DNA from 4 places in the Bradyrhizobium sp. LB13.1 genome. Region 3 is predicted to be linked to each of the others. Evidence: predicted binding sites of a transcription regulator. Region 3 holds the regulator's gene; each other region holds the start of a gene.
What was found. The regulator LexA, encoded in region 3, represses DNA repair genes until DNA is damaged. The targets are predictions, from matches to a motif close to TGTTCNNNNTGTGTTCNG.
Positions count from the first base shown of each region.

Region 1: ACVWYI_RS10240 (PA0069 family radical SAM protein) is a predicted target of LexA. The motif match lies at 2,577-2,594, and genes of this name have one in related genera.
Region 2: recA (recombinase RecA) is a predicted target of LexA. The motif match lies at 2,756-2,773, and genes of this name have one in related genera.
Region 4: ACVWYI_RS37015 (ATP-dependent Clp protease adaptor ClpS) is a predicted target of LexA. The motif match lies at 2,766-2,783, and genes of this name have one in related genera.

Region 1 is NZ_JBSRYQ010000001.1:2,179,065-2,183,927, reverse strand. It holds gene ACVWYI_RS10250 (ribonuclease HII) at 1-831, opposite strand, end outside; gene ACVWYI_RS10245 (VOC family protein) at 909-1,367, opposite strand; gene ACVWYI_RS10240 (PA0069 family radical SAM protein) at 1,392-2,555, opposite strand; partial or broken gene ACVWYI_RS10235 (phosphoketolase family protein) at 2,766-4,863, shown strand, end outside.
Region 2 is NZ_JBSRYQ010000001.1:5,649,987-5,654,849, forward strand. It holds gene ACVWYI_RS27465 (hypothetical protein) at 1-491, opposite strand, end outside; gene ACVWYI_RS27470 (hypothetical protein) at 502-1,488, opposite strand; gene recA (recombinase RecA) at 1,593-2,681, opposite strand; gene ACVWYI_RS27480 (hypothetical protein) at 3,386-3,637, shown strand; gene ACVWYI_RS27485 (DUF2798 domain-containing protein) at 4,273-4,530, opposite strand; gene ACVWYI_RS27490 (DUF6894 family protein) at 4,805-4,863, shown strand, end outside.
Region 3 is NZ_JBSRYQ010000001.1:4,687,770-4,692,632, forward strand. It holds gene ACVWYI_RS22310 (alpha-hydroxy acid oxidase) at 1-40, shown strand, start outside; gene ACVWYI_RS22315 (HAD family hydrolase) at 54-680, shown strand; gene ACVWYI_RS22320 (hypothetical protein) at 852-1,043, shown strand; gene ACVWYI_RS22325 (molybdopterin molybdotransferase MoeA) at 1,269-2,480, shown strand; gene lexA (transcriptional repressor LexA) at 2,657-3,358, shown strand; gene ACVWYI_RS22335 (hypothetical protein) at 3,748-4,182, shown strand; partial or broken gene ACVWYI_RS22340 (ComEC/Rec2 family competence protein) at 4,321-4,863, opposite strand, start outside.
Region 4 is NZ_JBSRYQ010000001.1:7,612,566-7,617,428, forward strand. It holds gene ACVWYI_RS37005 (HlyD family secretion protein) at 1-1,144, shown strand, start outside; gene ACVWYI_RS37010 (DHA2 family efflux MFS transporter permease subunit) at 1,092-2,705, shown strand; gene ACVWYI_RS37015 (ATP-dependent Clp protease adaptor ClpS) at 2,813-4,519, shown strand; gene ACVWYI_RS37020 (tannase/feruloyl esterase family alpha/beta hydrolase) at 4,553-4,863, opposite strand, start outside.

The DNA.
Region 1 (4,863 bases), 2.5 Mb from region 3:
ATTTGCCGACGCGTCGACTTCCAGGCTGGTGTCCACCTGCACCTCGATCTCGGTCACCGCAAACAGGTCCTGCGCCGGCTCAACCGTCCAGGGCATGTGCTTGGCGCGGGCGGCGACGACGGGGGCAAAGAAGCTGCGGTGGTGGACGGTGGGGCCGAGGCGGTTGAGCGCGTCGAGGTGCTCGGGAACGGCGTAGCCCTTGTGCTGCTCGAAACCGTAGCCGGGGCAGTCCTGCGCCAGCGCGCACATCAGGCGGTCCCGCGTCACCTTGGCGACGATCGAGGCCGCCGCGATCGACAGGACGATGCCGTCGCCGCCGATCACGGCCTCGCAGTCGCATTCGGTATCGAGCCGGTCGCGGCCGTCGACGAAGACGTGGCGGGGCTGCTCGGGCAGCGCCACCACGGCGCGCTTCAGTGCCCACAGCGAGGCGCGCAGGATGTTGTCGCGGTCGATACGGGAGCGCGAAGCGACGGCGACCGAGACCTGCGCAGTGGCGCAGATCTTGTCGAACAGCTTTTCGCGCGCCTCGGGCGTCAGGCGCTTGGAATCGTCGATGCCGCGCGGGATGCGGTCGGGATCGAGAATCACCGCAGCCGCCACCACAGGACCGGCCAGCGGCCCGCGGCCGGCCTCATCACAGCCCGCGACCGGCCAGATCCCGCGCTTGATCAGCGCGCGCTCGCGGCGGAAGCTTGGGGCAACGATGATGGCGCTTTTTCCGCCGGCCAGCGCCTTGGCCAATTTTTTAGGCGCAGCTTTCTTGTTACCGGGCGCAGCCTTCTTGGGCGCACCTTTGGCCGGCTTCTTGGCGGATTGATCCCGAATCATGGCCGAGATCGTGCGCAAGCGGCGTGGCCTGCGCAACCGGGAACCTCGGACAATTCCCGTTATTCAGGTCAGCCGCCCTATTCCGCCAGATGCACCCGCCGGTCCTCGCCGACCTCGATGCCTGGCGCGACCACGACCTCCCAGGGATGGCCGTCAGGATCGGCGAAATAGCCGGAATAGCCGCCGTAGTCGGTCCGATGCGCGGCCTTCAGCAGCGCGGCTCCCTTGCTGAGGGCGAATGCCAGCACCGCGTCCACCTCCTCACGCGCGCGACAGTTCCAGGCGAGCGTCATGCCGCGGAACGTCGATGGCCTCGGAGTATCGGGCAATTTGGCGTCGGCCGCGAGCTGATCCCAGGGAAACAGCGCAAGCACCGGACCGCCGGTGTCATAGAACGCAACGGCCTCACCGGTTACCTTCAGCCGGCGCGAGAAACCAAGCGCGTCGTAGAAAGCGATGCTGGCGCGGATGTCGCTGACGCCCAGCGTGATGACCGTGAGCCGCGGCACCGGCGGCGGCGGCAATTCCTTACTCATACGACACCTCTTCCACTTCGTCGCTCAGAACAGGCTGAGCTGATCGCCGTTCCGCTTCGGCTTGGCAAAATGATCCGTCGTCAGCTTGGAGCGCCGCTTGTTCAGCCCGAGCCTGTCGCATGCGATCTCGAAGCGGCGGCCGATGGTCCAGGCCATCGGGCCGGTGCCCTTCATGCGCTCGCCCCATTTCGCGTCGTAGTCGCGGCCGCCGCGCATGTCGCGGATCAGCGTGAAGACGTGGCGATAACGGTCCGGATAGTTCGCCATCAGCCATTCACGAAAGAGATCGCGTACCTCAAGCGGCAACCGCAGCAGCACGTATGAAGCTTCCTTGACGCCGGCATGGGCGGCGGCATCCAGGATGCGCTCGATCTCGGAATCGTTCAGCGCGGGGATCACGGGCGCGACCATGACGGTGGTCGGAATGCCGGCCTCCGAGAGCTGCTTCAGCGCCTCCAGCCGCTTCGGCGGCGTCGATGCCCGCGGCTCCATGGTGCGCGCGAGCTTCGGATCGAGCGAGGTCACCGAAATCCCGACCTTGGCGAGGTTGCGCTTGGCCATGCGCGCGAGAATGTCGATGTCGCGGGTCACCAGCGCCGACTTGGTGACGATGCCGACGGGATGGCCGGCGCGTTCCAGCACCTCCAGAATGCCGCGCATGATCTTGCGGTCGCGCTCGATCGGCTGATAGGGATCGGTGTTGGTGCCGATCGCGATCATCCGCGGCTCGTAGCCGGGCGCAGCAAGCTCCTTCTCGAGCAGCGCCGGTGCCTCAGGCTTCACGAACAGCTTCGATTCGAAGTCGAGCCCCGGCGACAGGCCGAGATAGGCATGGGTCGGCCGCGCGAAGCAATAGACGCAGCCGTGCTCGCAGCCGCGATACGGATTGATCGAGCGATCGAACCCGATGTCGGGAGAATCGTTGCGGGTGATCACTTTGCGCGAAGTGTCGACGCCGACGGTGGTCTTGAACGGCGGCAGCTCTTCCAGGCTCTGCCAGCCATCGTCGAAGGCGACGCGCGCCTCGGCCTCGTACCGGCCGCTGGCATTGGATTGGGCGCCCCGCCCTCGCCTGCGCTGCTTGTCGATGGCGACCGCAAGCTCAGGGAAAGCAGAAGGCGCACCCGCCGGCTCGGAGGGCGCCGTGACCGGCGGGTGCTTGAGAGCATGAGAGGATGCTGGACTCATGAAGCCAAGATAGCATGTCGAAGGAACAAATCAAGAACACAAACAAAAAACTGGAAAACAACCCCATGCACAGTAGCCGCCCAAATTTCGGGCGGGCGCCTTTGACCTCGCGCAACACGCCCGTTCCGACGACTTCGTTTGATGCCGGTCAGGGATCAATCGCCGCAGATCGATGTTGGTGACAATCGCTGGGTGAAGGTCGGCAAGAACATGACAAAGCGAAGACAATCGCCTGCGGCGAGCAGCGACCTCGGCCTCCTTGATCGCTACTGGCGCGCTGCGAACTATCTCTCCGTCGGGCAAATCTACCTGCTCGACAACCCGCTGCTGCGCGAGCCCTTGCGGCCCGAGCACATCAAGCCGCGTTTGCTCGGCCATTGGGGCACGACGCCGGGTTTGAACTTCATTTATGCCCATCTCAACCGCGTCATCCGCGCGCTGGACCTGAGCGTGATCTATGTCTGCGGTCCCGGCCACGGCGGCCCCGGCATGGTCGCCAACACCTATCTCGAAGGCAGCTACAGCGAGATCTATCCCGATATCGCACGCGATACGGACGGATTGCGCAAGCTGTTCAGACAGTTCTCCTTCCCCGGCGGCATTCCCAGCCACGCGGCGCCGGAAACGCCGGGCTCGATCCATGAAGGCGGCGAGCTCGGTTACGCGCTGGTGCATGCCTACGGCGCGGCCTTCGACAATCCCGACCTGATCGTCGCCTGTGTCGTTGGCGACGGCGAGGCCGAGACCGGCCCGCTCGCGGCGTCCTGGCACTCCAACAAGTTCCTCAATCCCGCCCATGACGGCGCGGTGCTGCCGATCCTGCATCTCAACGGCTACAAGATAGCCAATCCGACCGTACTCGGGCGGATGCGCGATGAGGAGATCCGCGATCTCTTCCGCGGGGCTCGGCCACGAGCCGCTGTTCGTCGAGGGCGACGATCCCAAATTGATGCACCGGGCCATGGCGGACGCGCTCGACGTCGCGCTCGCCGGCATCCGGTCGATCCAGCAGCACGCCCGCGACGGCCGCAAGAGCGTCGAACGTCCGCGTTGGCCGATGATCGTGCTGCGCAGCCCGAAGGGCTGGACCGGCCCCAAGGAGGTCGACGGCAAGAAGGTCGAAGGTTTTTGGCGTGCACATCAGGTGCCGGTCGCGAACTGCCGGGAGAATCCGGCGCATCTGAAGATTCTCGAAGATTGGATGCGCAGCTACGAGCCGGAAAAGCTGTTCGACGCGAGCGGCGCGCTCATTGCCGAGCTCCAGGCGCTCGCGCCCGAAGGCAATCGCCGCATGGGCGCCAATCCGCACGCCAATGGCGGCCTCCTGAAGAAGGAGCTGAAGCTGCCGGACTTCCGCAGCTTCGCGGTGGACGTGCGAGAGCCCGGCGGCGTCATGGGGGAAGCGACGCGCGAGCTCGGCAAATTCCTGCGCGACGTCATCCGCCTCAACGCGCAAGAGCGCAACTTCCGTATCATGGGTCCGGACGAGACCGCGTCAAACAGGTTGGACGCGGTGTTCGAGGCGACCGAACGCGTCTGGATGGAGCCGATCGAATCTTACGACGTGCATCTCGCGCAGGATGGCCGCGTGATGGAGGTACTGAGCGAGCATCTCTGCCAGGGTTGGTTAGAGGGATATCTGCTCACCGGACGGCACGGCTTGTTCTCCTGCTACGAGGCCTTCATCCACATCGTGGATTCCATGTTCAACCAGCACGCCAAATGGCTCAAGGTGACGCGGCATCTCGCATGGCGGCGCCCGATCGCCTCGCTCAATTATTTGCTGACCTCGCATGTCTGGCGCCAGGACCACAACGGCTTCAGCCATCAGGATCCCGGCTTCGTCGATCTCGTCGCCAACAAGAAGGCCGACATCGTTCGCATCTACTTCCCGCCGGACGCCAACACGCTGCTGTGGATCGCGGACCATTGCCTGCGCACCTATGATCGCATCAACGTGATCGTCGCCGGCAAGCAGCCGGCGCCGCAATGGCTGTCGATGCAGGAAGCGGCCACGCATTGCGATGCGGGCATCGGCATCTGGAGCTGGGCCGGCACGGAAGACGTGGGACAAGAGCCCGACGTGGTGATGGCCTGCGCCGGTGACGTGCCGACGCTGGAAACGCTCGCCGCGGTCGACCTCCTGCGCAAGGCACTGCCCGACCTGAAGATGCGCGTCGTCAATGTCGTCGACCTGATGACCCTGCAGCCTCGGGAGCAGCATCCGCACGGCCTCGACGACCGCGACTTCGACAGCCTGTTCACGCGCGACAAGCCAGTGATCTTCGCCTATCACGGCTATCCTTAC
Region 2 (4,863 bases), 960 kb from region 3:
GGCGCACAATAGGCTTGCCACGCACGACCGGCCAGATCGAAGTGATCTTGAGTCAGTCTGATAGCCGGCGGGACGAGCTTCGCAAGTCGCTCCGGATCGAGGTTACCGAGGGTGATGTCGAGGTGACGCATCACAAATTCGGAAGCCGCCATGCCTTCGATGCGACAATGGTCGAGCAGCCAGAGCAGAAGCAATTGTGCGTTTGGGTTTGGCTCTATCCACAGCTCGGCCGAGTCGCATTCGAACAACAGCTCGATCAATCCCCGCCCCTTCACTCCCGACTTATCGAGGCGCCAAGCCGGCGTGTCATCCAGCCAATGAAGGCCGGGTGGCTGCGTCGTATGCGGAGCAAAGAACGTTTCAAGCTCTGCGCCCGATGGCGGCGCACCCCAGACAAGCCGACGATTGATCGCAAGCACGAGATCGCCCAGGCCGGCCTGTTCGAGGGCGCCGGCAGCGGAAGAGTCTGTTGTCAGCACAAGCCGCGTCATGCTCGGGGCCTCAAGGCTTGGTTAAAACAGAGCCGTAACGCCACAGCCGGTCGTTGGTCAGCCGCGTGCCGCCCCACCAGCGGTCGATCGGATTGTGGCGACTGAAGTCTTCCTTGCCCGCAAGAACTGCCTCGCCAAACTCCGTCAGCGACAACCGGCTGCGGAGATATGCGGCATGCCGATCCCGGTGATTCTCGCGATCGATCGTGCGCAGTTCGTCGTCCAATCCGGCCACTGCAGGACTGGGGCCAAGCGCTAGCCCGTCGAGCAACCGGCCTAACTCAGTCTCTCCAAACACGAACGTCCGCCGTTGCGAACGCAGATGAAACAACGCATTCGAGTTTGCAAACCCTCTGGCAAGCATCTCCAGGAATCGCATCGCGGTCGCACCGAGTCCTGTCGAAGGAGACGGGAGTTCTGCCAGAAGATCCAGCACGGCAGGCCGCAGCATCAACAATGCACTGAGATCTTGGTGAACGAGATCGACGCAAGCCTCAGGGGTCGCCGCGCGGTAGGCCGACCACGCCAACTTGGCAGTCTCGAACTCTCGGGCCGTGATACGCGCGACATGAATGTGCGGCTCGGACGCGGCGAGATCCTCACCGCTTTCTATCATCAGATCGGATGCCACAAGTCGAAGTCTAAGCTTTCGCACCAGCGAGGAGCAGGAGCTGAGGTAGTCCAGCAAGCAGACGAGCTGCAATTGATCGCTGGGAGCTGGATCGAACCAAAGTTCGATCACGTCATATCGCTCGCAGAAGTCCGCAAGGGGCAAATCTTTGCGATCCTTGATGCCCTTGGGCCACCGGATGCCCCAATCAGACCAATGATCACCTGGCCCGAGATTCGCGGAGCGCGCCGCGAAATAGGCTGCGAGCTTTTCGGGCGAGGGCAGCGGTCCCCACTCGAAGTGAAACGAGAATGAAATGACAAGCTCCGCCAACCCCGATCGGGCGAGCGCGCTTCCGGACGAACTGGTCAAGATCAGACGCTTCATCGCACCACCTGATCAATGCAACGCAAAACGAAACGGGCACTGACGACGTCGGCAACTCAACGTCTTCAGCGCCCGCTCCTCGCGAAAAACTCTAGGCTTGACGCTTACTCGTCCGCCGGCTCGTCGCCGTCGGCGTCACGCTCGGGGCTGCCGGCGAGAATCTGCTCGGCGATCAGGCCGGAGTTCTGGCGGATCGAGGTTTCGATTTTGGCGGTGATGTCGGGGTTGGCCTTCAGGAACGCTTTCGAATTCTCGCGGCCCTGGCCAAGACGCTGGCTGTCATAGGAGAACCATGCGCCGGATTTTTCGACGATGCCGGCCTTGACGCCGAGATCGAGGATCTCGCCCATCTTGGAGACGCCTTCGCCATACATGATGTCGAACTCGACCTGCTTGAAAGGCGGCGCCAGCTTGTTCTTCACCACCTTGACCCGCGTGGTGTTGCCGACCACCTCGTCACGCTCCTTGATCGCGCCGATGCGGCGAATGTCCAAACGGATGGAGGCGTAGAACTTCAGCGCGTTGCCGCCGGTGGTGGTTTCCGGCGAACCGTACATCACGCCGATCTTCATCCGGATCTGGTTGATGAAAATGACCATGGTGTTGGACTTGTTGATGGACGCGGTCAGCTTGCGCAGCGCCTGGCTCATCAGGCGGGCCTGCAGACCCGGCAACGCATCGCCCATCTCGCCCTCGAGCTCGGCTTTCGGTACCAGCGCCGCAACCGAATCGATCACCAGCACATCCACCGCGCCCGAGCGCACCAGCGTGTCGCAGATTTCCAGCGCCTGCTCGCCGGTGTCCGGCTGGGAGATCAGGAGCTCGTCGATGTTGACGCCCAGCTTGCGCGCATAGACCGGGTCGAGCGCGTGTTCGGCGTCGATGAAGGCGCAGATGCCGCCCTTCTTCTGCCCTTCCGCCACCGTGTGCAGCGCCAGCGTGGTCTTGCCCGAGGATTCCGGCCCGTAGATTTCCACGACGCGCCCCCTCGGCAAGCCGCCGATCCCGAGCGCAATATCAAGCCCAAGCGAGCCCGAGGAGATCGCCTCGACATCCATCGAGCGGTCGTTCTTGCCGAGCTTCATCACCGAGCCCTTGCCGAACTGCCGCTCGATCTGGGAAAGCGCGGCGGCCAGGGCTTTACTCTTGTCCATGGAGGATCCTTCGACGATACGCAGCGCAGTGGTGGACATCGGGTCGTGCTCCTTATGACGAGGATTCGCGTGAGGGACAAACGATTGGCGAGGCGGTCCGTCGATAAAGATAATGTACCCTATTTGTTCTAGGTTCGCAATATGTTCTTTTGCAGATTTGGGTGCTGGCCTGTTTCGACCCCTGGCGGCCCAGTTTGAAAAGGTCCCGTGGCCCGTTTTGAAAACGAGCAATTTTTCCTATCGCAACTCTCTCCGCTTTCCTGATCGCCCATACGAGAGAGGCGATTTCCCTCGGATGGTATGTATGATCTGCCGGATTGAATGGGGGAGACGTAATGAACAAGTGGTTGGTTTTGTGGATTGCTGCTTCAATCGGGATTGTCACGGCGCATCCTGCTCAAGCAATGTCATGCTCAGACTACAAAAATATCTGCCTGTCTAAGGGCTCAAAGAAGTGCGAGGGGGCTTGGAAGCAATGTATGCGGACCGGCACATACATTGGTCCGGATAGCGGAACAAATCACGGGCAAGCTGATAAGCGATAGTCGAAGAAGAGCCGCCTCAGTGGGCGGCCTCTTTCGTTCCATCGTAATTCCGGCGTCCCTCCTCGACCAAAGCTGACGCACATCAAAGACCGATGACCTGGACGCCGTCAGAATTCCGTAATCCTGCGGCACCGAACCTTTTTTGCGGTCTGGGGCCTTCTTCCGGGACACGGGACCGCAACTCCGGGGACCTCAGTCATGACGGACACGCACCACGATACGACCAGGCGCAATCGCCTGCTGGAGGCCGCGCAGCAAGAGAGCAGCAAGAGAAAGGACACGCTGCCGGACGCGGCAGGCGGTGGCGGTGCCCGCCGCCCGGTCCGCACCGGAGACAATGCCCGCCGGGAGCGGCCGCCTGTTCATCGCAAGAGACCGGCACGGGAATCGGGATTCGTATATCCCGGTGGCGAATCCGAGCACGATATGGCATCTAGATACTACCAGTAAGCCATTGATTGAACGGCGACATTTCCCAGAGAGCTACTGTGCATGGGGTTGTTTTCGATTTTTTGGAAAGGCGCGCATGCGCCTTTTACTTACCACCGAAGCGCAATTTGGATCGGGCCTGCCGCCGTCTCACGGCATGCCTGCACCACCCCTACAGCAGAACCAGCAACCCGATGCCGATCACCAGCACCACGAAGCCAGCCGCCGTCGCGGCGGCGAATGACCGCTCTACGTTGTCCATGATGCCACCCCGTTGCCGGCGCGCCACGTTTCCCCCATGGCTGCACCGTCGGTGCGAAATCTCGCCCGCCCTTGTGTCCTGAGTTGTGCGAACGGATGTCGAAATTGGGACGCGTGCGGGGCCAGTCTGCGGCCTCGACTTTCGCCGCCACTGTCAGGCGCGCGCAAGCCTGCTCTCCTGGTCTGGGCCTCCATACCCAGACGACGACCCCGCTCTCCCCGCGCGGGGTTTTTTGCCGGGCACGAGCGAACGCAGCGGACCGGATCCGATTCGCGTCTTTGTCAGGCTGTCGTAAGCCGAGCCGGCTAGGCTCATCTGGCTATGGTGTTGCAGCCCAGCACCTCAGCCTCCAATAACCTTCTGCCCCGCTTGGCTCTCCCCAAGCGGGGTTTTTTCATGCCGGCCGGCCGGTTTGCGAGCCCCCCTCTTCCCGCGTCAGCCGCAGCGAGAAGGCGCGGATCGCCGGCGCTGCGAGCAGCACGATCGGCAGCATTGCGACCCATGCGATCAGCCACGACACCATCCAGTGCGTGAGGAAGACCATCGCGGTCCCTGCGGGAAAGCTGGCAATCCCCGCCGCGATCAGCGAGGTCAGGCCGGACTGGATGACACCGAAGACGAAATGAGAGTAGCGGCGAGGAATGCCGAGCATGATGCGCCCATGTTGTTTGGCCGTCATCAGGCCAAGCAAGCCACATGCCGTCGCAGCGCCCCTGCGGGACCCAGGAACTTTGTTCATGGTCGGAGAACCACGGGCACGGGCGCCCCGGATGTATTCCGTAGCCGCCCGGAATTGATCTCAGGATGGTTTGGGATTGGAGTGCGCGCGCCCATGACCTTGAGGGATGACCTTGAGGGATGGCCTTGAGGGATGGCCTTGAGGGATGGCCTTCCCTGGGGGATGTCACGCGCGATCGGTGCCAACCATGCCGCTCTACTTCTTCCGAATCCGGAACGGCCGCTATTCCGGCTGTGCCGACCAGGC
Region 3 (4,863 bases):
CGCGTTTCCGCTGTTCGACCACGAGCCATATCGATACTGAGTGAAAGGACGCTATGACATCGCTCTCTCCCGGCAGCGCGGATGCGCTTCTGTTCGATCTCGGCCGCGTGGTGCTCGATATCGATTTCTCCAAGGCGATCGCCTGCTGGGCGGGACATGCTGGCTGCGAGCCCGATGCCATCGTCGCGCGCTACGTGCGGGACAGCGAAGCCTATCGGCTGCACGAGGTGGGCAAGCTCAGTGACGAGGACTATTTCGCCTCGTTGCGAGATTCGCTCGGAATCGGCATTTCGGACGCGCAGTTCCTGGAAGGCTGGAACGCGATCTTCACCGGCGAAATGCCTGATATCGCCGAGCTGTTGCCGCGGGCAGCGAAGCAGATGCCGCTCTACGTCTTCTCCAATACCAACCGGCCGCACGTGGACTATTTCTCGAAGGAATATGCCGACGTCCTCCGCCATTTCCGCGAGCTGTATTTGTCGTCCAGCATCGGCCTGCGCAAACCGAATGCGGAGGCCTTCGACCACGTCATTGCTGCGATCGGCGTGCCCGCCGAGCGTATCGTGTTCTTCGACGATCTTGCCGAGAACATCAAAGGCGCGCGGGCGCGCGGCATGACGGCGGTGCATGTGATCTCGCCGCGTGACGTCGGGATCGCCCTCAAGGCGCTGGGGATTTGACCGCCCGCCCCAGCACATTGCCAGGCAAGCCGACCTGCCGATCCGGAACAATTTCACCCCGGGGACGAGGAACCAAAACACTTTGTGCATTTTTAGACAGAGTTCCGGGAACGGAATGCCACCCTCCGGACTCTTGAGTCCGTTGGGACTTCTACGGACGGATGCATCATCGTGTTGGGCAAGACCTACCTCACCAAGCAGGCCTCTCTTCTTCTTGAATTCGCCAGGACAACCTCAGACTCGGCCCTTTCCGCCAAGCTCGTGAGCAAGGCCGCCGACCTGAAATCCCAGGCCGATCCGCTTCCCGACAAGGATCAGGGGCCGAAGGCGCCCGACGTAAGTCCCGAGCAGACAGCGACCTGATCGGTGCTGGCCGGGGCGGTCGTCATCTCGTCCCTGCCATGGTCACTCTCCTGCCGATCTGTCTCGTTCCTCGGATCATGCCGCGACGGGCTTGATCTTGCCTTCCAGAACAATGTGAAGCAGCGGGATGACTGTCCCCGCTCAGCTGTTTTTGCCTCTGCGCCCGCGCTCGGCTAGAAGACTTGCGGAACATTCGCCCGAACGTGCCGAGCAGGAGTTTTCGCCGTGGCCTTGATGCCGGTTTCTGACGCGCTTGCCGCGGTGCTGGCGGGTGCAGAGCCGCTGCCCGAAGAGATGGTTGCCATCGACGAAGCCTACCATCGCGTGCTCGCGCGCGACGCCGCGGCCCGGCGCACGCAGCCGCCACAGGCGATGTCGGCGATGGATGGCTACGCGGTGCGTGCGGCCGATGCCGCGACGATCGATTCGAAGCTCACCGTCATCGGCGAGGTCGCGGCAGGTCGGCCGTTCGCGGGAACAGTCGGCGCCGGCGAGGCCGTGCGGATCTTCACCGGCGGCGTCGTTCCCTACGGCGCCGACGCCGTCGTGATCCAGGAGGACACGGTCGCCGACGGCAAGCGCATCACGATCAAGGAAGCCGCGATCGCCGGACGGCACATCCGGCCCGCCGGTGTCGATTTCCGTGACGGCGACGTGCTCCTGCGCAAGGGAAGCCGTCTCACCGAGCGCGACCTCGCGCTTGCGGCCGGGATGAATCACCCGCACCTCTCCGTTTGCCGACGTCCGAAGGTCGCGATCCTCGCCACCGGCGACGAGCTGGTGATGCCGGGCACCACGCCCGGTCACGGCCAGATCGTCTATTCCAACGGCTACGCCCTGCACGCTCTCGCTCGCAGCGAGGGCGCCGAGACCATCGACCTCGGTATTGCCACCGACACGCTGGAGGCCACCACCGTCGGCATTCGACGCGCCCGCGAGAGCGGAGCCGACATCCTGATCACGACCGGCGGCGCATCGGTCGGCGACCACGATCTGGTCCAGCAGGCGCTGAGGGACGAAGGCATAACGATGGCGTTCTGGAAGATCGCGATGCGGCCGGGCAAGCCGATGATGCACGGGCGGCTCGGCGCGATGGAGGTGATCGGCCTGCCGGGCAATCCCGTGTCGTCCTACGTCTGCGCTTTCCTGTTCTTGGTGCCGCTGATTCGCGCTCTCTCGGGCCGTTCAGTGATTCACCATCGCCGCGAGCGCGCCGTGCTCGGCCGCGACGTCGGCGCCAACGACCAGCGGGAAGACTATCTGCGCGCGCATCTGGAGGAGCGCGACGACGGCACGCGCGTTGCCCTTCCCGTCAACCATCAGGACTCTTCGCTGCTTGCGAATCTCGCTGCGGCACAGGTACTTCTCGTGCGCGCACCGTTCGCGCCGAAAGCCGAAGCAGGCACACCTTGCGAGGTGTTGCGGCTCCCCGTGTGAGCGCCCCGACAACGCATGTTCCGCGAACTTCGCTCTGTTCACGGTAAATTAAGCAGTTGCGGAACACATATCGAACATATAGTGTCCGTTCATGATTTGTTTCGAGCGTGTAGCGGCTTATTGCTGAATTCAGCGTCTCGGAATCGAACGACATCAACCGGGAGACTTTGGTCGAGATGTTAACGCGCAAACAATACGAGCTTCTGCGGTTCATCAATGAACGTCTGAAGGAAAGCGGCGTGCCGCCCTCCTTCGACGAGATGAAGGATGCGCTCGACCTGCGCTCGAAGTCGGGCATCCATCGCCTGATCACGGCGCTCGAGGAGCGCGGCTTCATCCGACGCCTGCCCAACCGCGCCCGTGCGATCGAGGTCATCAAATTGCCCGAGCTCCAGGCCGCCGCCGGCAGCCGCCGCGGCTTCACGCCGAGCGTCATTGAGGGCAATCTCGGCAAGGTACGTGCGAGCTCCAGCCTGCCCGCGGACGATGGTGAACGTCCGGTCGCGGTGCCGGTGATGGGCCGGATTGCGGCCGGCACACCGATCGAGGCGTTGCAGACCCGCAGCCACACTATCAGCGTACCGCCTGACATGCTTGGCTCGGGCGAGCACTACGCGCTCGAAGTGCGCGGCGATTCCATGGTCGAGGCCGGCATCCTCGACGGCGACATGGCGCTGATCCAGCGCAACGAGAGCGCCGATACCGGCGACATCGTGGTGGCGCTGATCGACGACGAGGAAGCAACCCTCAAGCGCTTCCGCCGCCGCGGCGCATCGATCGCGCTCGAGCCCGCCAACGGCGCCTATGAGGTGCGCATCCTGCCGCCGAACCGGGTAAAAATTCAGGGCAAGCTGATCGGGCTGTACCGAAAGTACTGAGCCCGTACGGCAGTCACGCAATACCAATTGGAGTGGACGGATTGCCCGCTCCGGCTGGATAGTCATCCTGGTTCTGCACAGATTATCCGGCCGCTTCTCCGGCGGCCCATCCTCGACACGCCGCACCAAGCATCCCAGAGGCTTCGCGGCGTTCCGGTTTGAGGAGACGTCATGCGCAAGGGCATCTCCGGCCGCTGACGTGCGCGACCGAAATGCCCAGGAGCAGGCTTTGTTCCTCGCCGATTCGGGAAAGATAATGTGATCGCGGCGTGCGGAAACCAGCCGCAGATTTGCCCATAACCAAGCAGAGGCTTGTGTGTTTCCACTCTGATAGGGGCCTGCGCCTCGATAAGAGACGCCGGTTGCTATCCCAGCATGAGGAGCACCCGATGTGTGACTACAGCCTGCATGCCATCGCGTCGCGCCCCGCCGAAGTCGGCGAGACGGTCGTCACGACAACCTTCCGCGGCACCTCGACGCGTGGTTTTGCGTCCGCAGCCGATCCGACTGTGGCCGTCTGCCTGCTGCCGGGAACGGAGCTCGCCTTCGCCGACAACATCCGCTACGATAATCGCTGGATCTGGACACGCACGATCAATTCCCGTGTCGGCAAGTTCGGCAAGATCGATCCGCACATTCCCGACCGCCATCATGACGCGATCGAATTCCCCGACGGCAAATACGTGCTGGTGACCCAGCTTGTCGAAGGACAGCGCGCGACCGTGCTGCAACTGCCGGTGACGCTGCCGGCCGGCGAGCGCGAGCACAAGCCGCAGATCATGGCCGACAGGCAGCCGACCATCACGCGCCTGCCGATCGGCTGACACGGTCGCCCTCCGGCCACGGGATCGGAGGCCAGGATTGATTTGCAATCGCCGGCCGTGGCCGGCGAGGTGGTGTGGTTTGCGTCCAGCGAATCCGATCGGATGCACCAGCCCACTGCATCTCTCCGCACGATCCGATTAATCGTCGGCTTGCAAATCGATTTCCGCCGGCGTTGCGTCCTTGCTGCGTGGCGGGATCTTTTTCGGCGCAAGACTGCCGTCGAAATCACCTTCGCCTGCGCCGGCCGGCAACCAGGGACGGCTCGTGCCTCTTTCCCTCACCGCCTGAACTGCAAAGCCGTCACCACGCTGCGTCAGCGCCAGCGCGCTCTGGCTCGCGAGCCGCCGTCGATCGACCACCATCGCGGCGCAATCGGGCGGCGCGGGACGTGCCGTCACCACCAGCGCGGCGCGGTTGCAATCGTCCGCCAGCGCGTCGATGCGCAGTGCCAGCGCGACCAGCCGCCCATCGGCGAGCGGCGTCACGCAGCCGGATTCATCGCAAGACACGCCGGCCGCCAGCGAGGTGCTGGCGGCATCGCGCGGATCGGCGTCGGCAGCCAACCACTCCTTGAGCAAAAAGCTATCCTTGCTCGTCTTGATCAGGTGAAGATGTCCGTCCTTGCCCCGCACCGCGACGCTCTGGCCATCCCCGGCAATCAGGATGTCGGGCTGCCGCAC
Region 4 (4,863 bases), 2.9 Mb from region 3:
GCTGAACCTTCGCAAGCTGTTGCTGGCAGGTGCGGCGGCTGCCGCGCTAGCCGGCGCAAGCTGGTACGGCTACGATTATTGGACGGTCGGCCGCTTCCTTGTCTCCACCGATGACGCCTATGTGAAGGCCGACAGCACAACCATCGCGCCGAAGGTCAGCGGCTATCTCGACCGCGTCCTGATTGGCGATAACGAGCATGTGAAGGCCGGCCAGGTACTCGCGAGGATCGACGACCGCGACTTCAAGGTCGCACTCGACCAGGCCAAGGCCGACGTCGCTGCCGCCAATGCAACAGTGACGAGCAAGGAAGCGCAGCTCGACGTGCAGCAGGCCGTGATCGCAGCGGCGAGAGCGACCATCGATGTCGACAATGCCGCGAAACTTTTCGCCAAGCAGGAGAACAAGCGCTACACCGATCTCGCGGCGACGGGCTTTGGCAGCGTGCAGAACGCGCAGCAGGCGCAGGCGCGCGACGCCGGCGCCGATGCGGCGATCCAGCGCGATATCGCCAATCTCACCTCCGCCTTGAAGCAGGTCGATCTCCTGAAGGCCGAGATCCTGCAGGCCAAGGCCGCGGCCGTCCGCGCAGACGCGCTCCAGCGCCAGGCCGAGCTCAATCTCGGCTACACCACGATCGTCTCGCCTATTGAAGGCGTGGTCGGCAACCGCTCCTTGCGCGTCGGCCAGTTCGTGCAGGCGGGCACACAGCTGATGGCGATCGTGCCGGCCGAGGGCGCCTATGTCGTGGCCAACTTCAAGGAGACGCAGCTCACCGACGTGAAATCCGGACAAGCCGTCGATATCGAGATCGACATGTTCCCGGGCCAAGTCGTGCACGGTCACGTCGATTCCATCGCACCCGCAAGTGGCCAGGAGTTCGCGCTGCTGCCGCCCGACAACGCCACCGGCAACTTCACCAAAGTGGTGCAGCGTATCCCCGTCAAGATCGCGCTCGACGCCCGGCACGGGCCCGCAATCGCGCTCCGGCCCGGCATGTCCGTGATCCCGACCATCGCAACACGTTCGACCGCGCCGACCGCCAATGCCGCCGCCGCGCCCAAAGCGAAGCTCGTCTCCGGAGGGTCGTGCCATGTCAAACAGCCTCTCACTTTCGACGCAAGCAACACCGGCCGCGACGTCTGATCGCCCGGTCGCCGATCCCAACCGTGCGAGTGCCGCGACCTGGATCGCGGTGCTTGCCGCCATGATCGGCTCGTTCATGGCGATCCTGAACATCCAGATCACCAACGCCTCGCTGCTCAACATCGAGGGCGGCATCGGCACCGGCGCCGACAACGGCTCCTGGATCTCGACGTCGTATCTGATCGGCGAGATCATCGTGATCCCGCTGACCGACTATCTGAGCCGCGTGTTCTCGTTCCGCCGCTACATGCTGGCGAGCGCGGTACTGTTTGCGGCGTTCTCCGTCGCCTGTGCCTTCACCCACGATCTGCCGTCGATGATCGCGATGCGCGGCTTGCAGGGCTTTGCCGGCGGCGTGCTGATCCCGATGGCGTTCACGCTGGTGCTGACCAAGCTGCCGAAGCCGCAGCAGCCCGTCGGGCTCGCGATCTTCGCGCTGTCGGTCACCTTTGCGCCGGCGATCGGTCCGACCATCGGCGGCTATTTCACGGAAAACTACGGCTGGCGCACCATCTTCTTCGTCAACGTGATCCCGACCGCTGTCATGGTGAGCGCGCTCTATCTGACGCTGGAGCGGCAGAAGATGCAGCTCGGCCTTCTGAAGGATGGTGACTGGGCCGGCATCGTCACCATGGCGATCGGTCTGTCGGCGCTACAAGCCGTGCTCGAGGAAGGCAACAAGGACGACTGGTTTTCCTCACCCTTCATCATCAAGCTGGCGGTGATCGCGGCCGTCAGCCTCACGCTGTTCATCACGATCGAGCTCACGATCGAGAAGCCGCTGATCCGGTTGCGCCTGCTGACCCAACGCAATTTTGGCTTCGGTACCGTTGCCATGACCATGGTTGGCTTCGCGTTGTTCGGCTCGGTCTACATGCTGCCCGCCTATCTCGGCCAGGCGCAGGGCTACAATGCCGAACAGATCGGCAATGTGCTGGCATGGACCGGCCTGCCCCAACTCGTGCTGATCCCGCTGATCCCGAAACTGATGCGGCGCTTCGACACGCGTTATATCGCGATCACCGGGCTTCTGATCTTCGCCTACAGCTGCTTCATGAACACGGCGATGTCCCCGGACTATGCCGGCGACCAGCTCTGGATCCCGAACATCGTGCGCGCCGTGGGACAAGCCATGGTGCTGACGCCGCTGACCTCGGTCTTGACCGGCGGCATCGCACCGCAGGACGCGGCAGCGGCCTCCGGCATCAGTAACATGTTCCGCAACCTGGGCGGCGCGATCGGCACGGCGACGCTCGCCACCATCATCACCAAACGCGAGCAATTCCACTCCAACATCATCGGCCAGTCGGTCACGCTCGGCCGCGAGGAAGTCCGCACCCGGATCGCGCAGATGACCGAGTATTTCATGGCGCACGGCGTCCCCGATCCGAACGCCGCGCGCGAGCAGGCCATCGTCGCACTCGGCAAGACCGTGAAGCGCCAGGCGCTGGTGATGGGTTATTCCGACACGTTTGCCGTGATCGGCGTGGTGCTGGTGCTCGCCGCGATTGCGGTGCTGCTGACGCGGCGCGTGAAGGCGGCTGGCGGGCCGGCGCATTAGGACCTCGCCCATCACTCGCAGTTTGTCGCAGCTATCAGGCTTGACGGCCGCTTCTTTTTATGTTCCCTTTTCGTTCTTATCTATTTTAAGTTGTGTAAGGGCATTTGATGAACGAAATTGTGCCGATTCAACTCATCCTGCATAACGACGGAGACGTTCCGCGCGAGTTTTTCGTCGACCTGTTGCGCCGTATCTTTGGCAAGTCGGAGGACGAGGCAGCCTCCGTCATGGCCAGCATCGAGAAGCACGCGACCGCTGTCTGTGGTCCTTATCCACCATCCGTTGCGGACGCACTACTGGAGTCTGCCCGGCGGCGCATCGCCTTCGCCGGCCATCCTCTCCTGATTACGAGCGAAACGGCGAAGCCGTGCTGCGGGCTTTGCGACCAGCCTACCGCAAAATCGGAAGTTCATTTGACGAACCGCACAGTCTGGCTGTGCGCCGAGTGCGTGCTCGCTGCAGCAGCCGCATCCCAAGAACTACCCGAGGAAGAGTTCAACTATGCGTTCGGTGTCTTGAATTGGCATTTCTCCGACATCTCGCGTAGCCAGCTCGTAACCACGGTCCGCCAGTTTCCCGGCCACATGCGAGCAGACGTCCAGACTGCCATCGACCGCCTATTCGCCTCGCCGATCCGGTTGCTAGGCATCGCCGAGAATCGTCACGAAACGGTATCCATGGCCCGACTGATGCAGAACGATAATTTCGCGGTGGCGATTGCACCACTTCAGTACAACGACGTGGACATTGGCGAGCAGGCACCGGCCAAGTGCCTCGACAATGGTCTCTGGCTTTGCTCTGCATCCGGCCTTCGCTACGCGGTGCTGCTGGCCGTTCATCGGGAATATAGCCGCGAGACCGGCGTGCGGATCGAAATCATGGTGCCGGCCGGGGTCGCGGGAGCAGCACTTGTCCAACAATGCTTCACCGCACTGGAGGACGCAGTGCAGGCCGCGCGCACCTATCGCGGCAAAATTTTATCGCTCGATGTCGATTCCGACTATCGCGGCCGTTCTCGCGGAATCACAGTGCACAGACTTCCCTCGGTCGGGCGTGACGAGGTGATCCTGCCCGAGCAGACGTTGCGACTACTCGATCGCAACGTATTGAACTTCGTAGGGACGCGAGACATGCTGCGCCACCTCGGGCAATCGACCCGCAAGGGCATTTTGCTCTATGGACCGCCCGGCACCGGCAAGACACACACCATTCGCTATCTTGCGACCCATCTGCCCGGACATACGACGCTAATCATCACGGCCGAGCAGATCGGCCTGCTCGGCGCCTATATGAATCTTGCCCGCCTCTTGCAGCCCGCCATGGTGGTTATCGAAGACGTCGACCTGATCGCACGGCAACGCGAGAGCATGAGCGGCTGCGAGGAACCGCTGCTCAACCGGCTCCTCAACGAAATGGACGGCTTGAAGCAGGACGCTGACATCCTGTTCCTGCTGACCACCAACCGTCCCCAGCAGCTTGAGGGCGCCCTCGCCGGTCGTCCAGGTCGGATCGATCAGGCCATCGAAGTGCCGCTCCCCGATGAGACCGGCCGCGGCAAGCTGGTCCGCCTCTATGGCAGAGGACTGCCGCTCGACGACGCGGTTATCGCCGAGGCGGCCCGGCGCAGCGCGGGTACAAGTTGCGCTTTTATCAAGGAGTTGATGCGACGGCTGGCGCAGGCGAGCCTCGCGCGCGATGGCGGTAACTCCGTCATTTCCGCCGATATCGACGAAGCGCTCGACGACATGTTGTTTTCCGGCGGGCGGCTGAATGCACAGTTGCTGGGAGGCGCACAGGCGATGGCAGCGGGATGAGACCGCCGCAACCGCGGTCGGCGTCCCCGGACCTCACGGCGCGCAGGTGAAGCTTGCCGCCTCCGTCACCGAGCCGCTCTTGTAGTGCGGCCAGGCCGGCCAGCGGCACAGCGGCAGCGCGCGAAGCGTCGCAAACGACGGTGCTTCGACCTTCTGCTCGGCGACTTCGAGGTCGCCGGGCGCCTTGCCCTTCTCGACCCAGTCGACCAGCGCGCTCAGCATGTCGACATTGGCCGGCGCGCCGGAGCCGACATGGTCGACCCCGGGCGCGGTGTAGAGCCGCGCGAATTCGGCCGTCTCGGCATTGCCGAGCTTGCGTTCGACGCTCTCGAAATAACGGATGC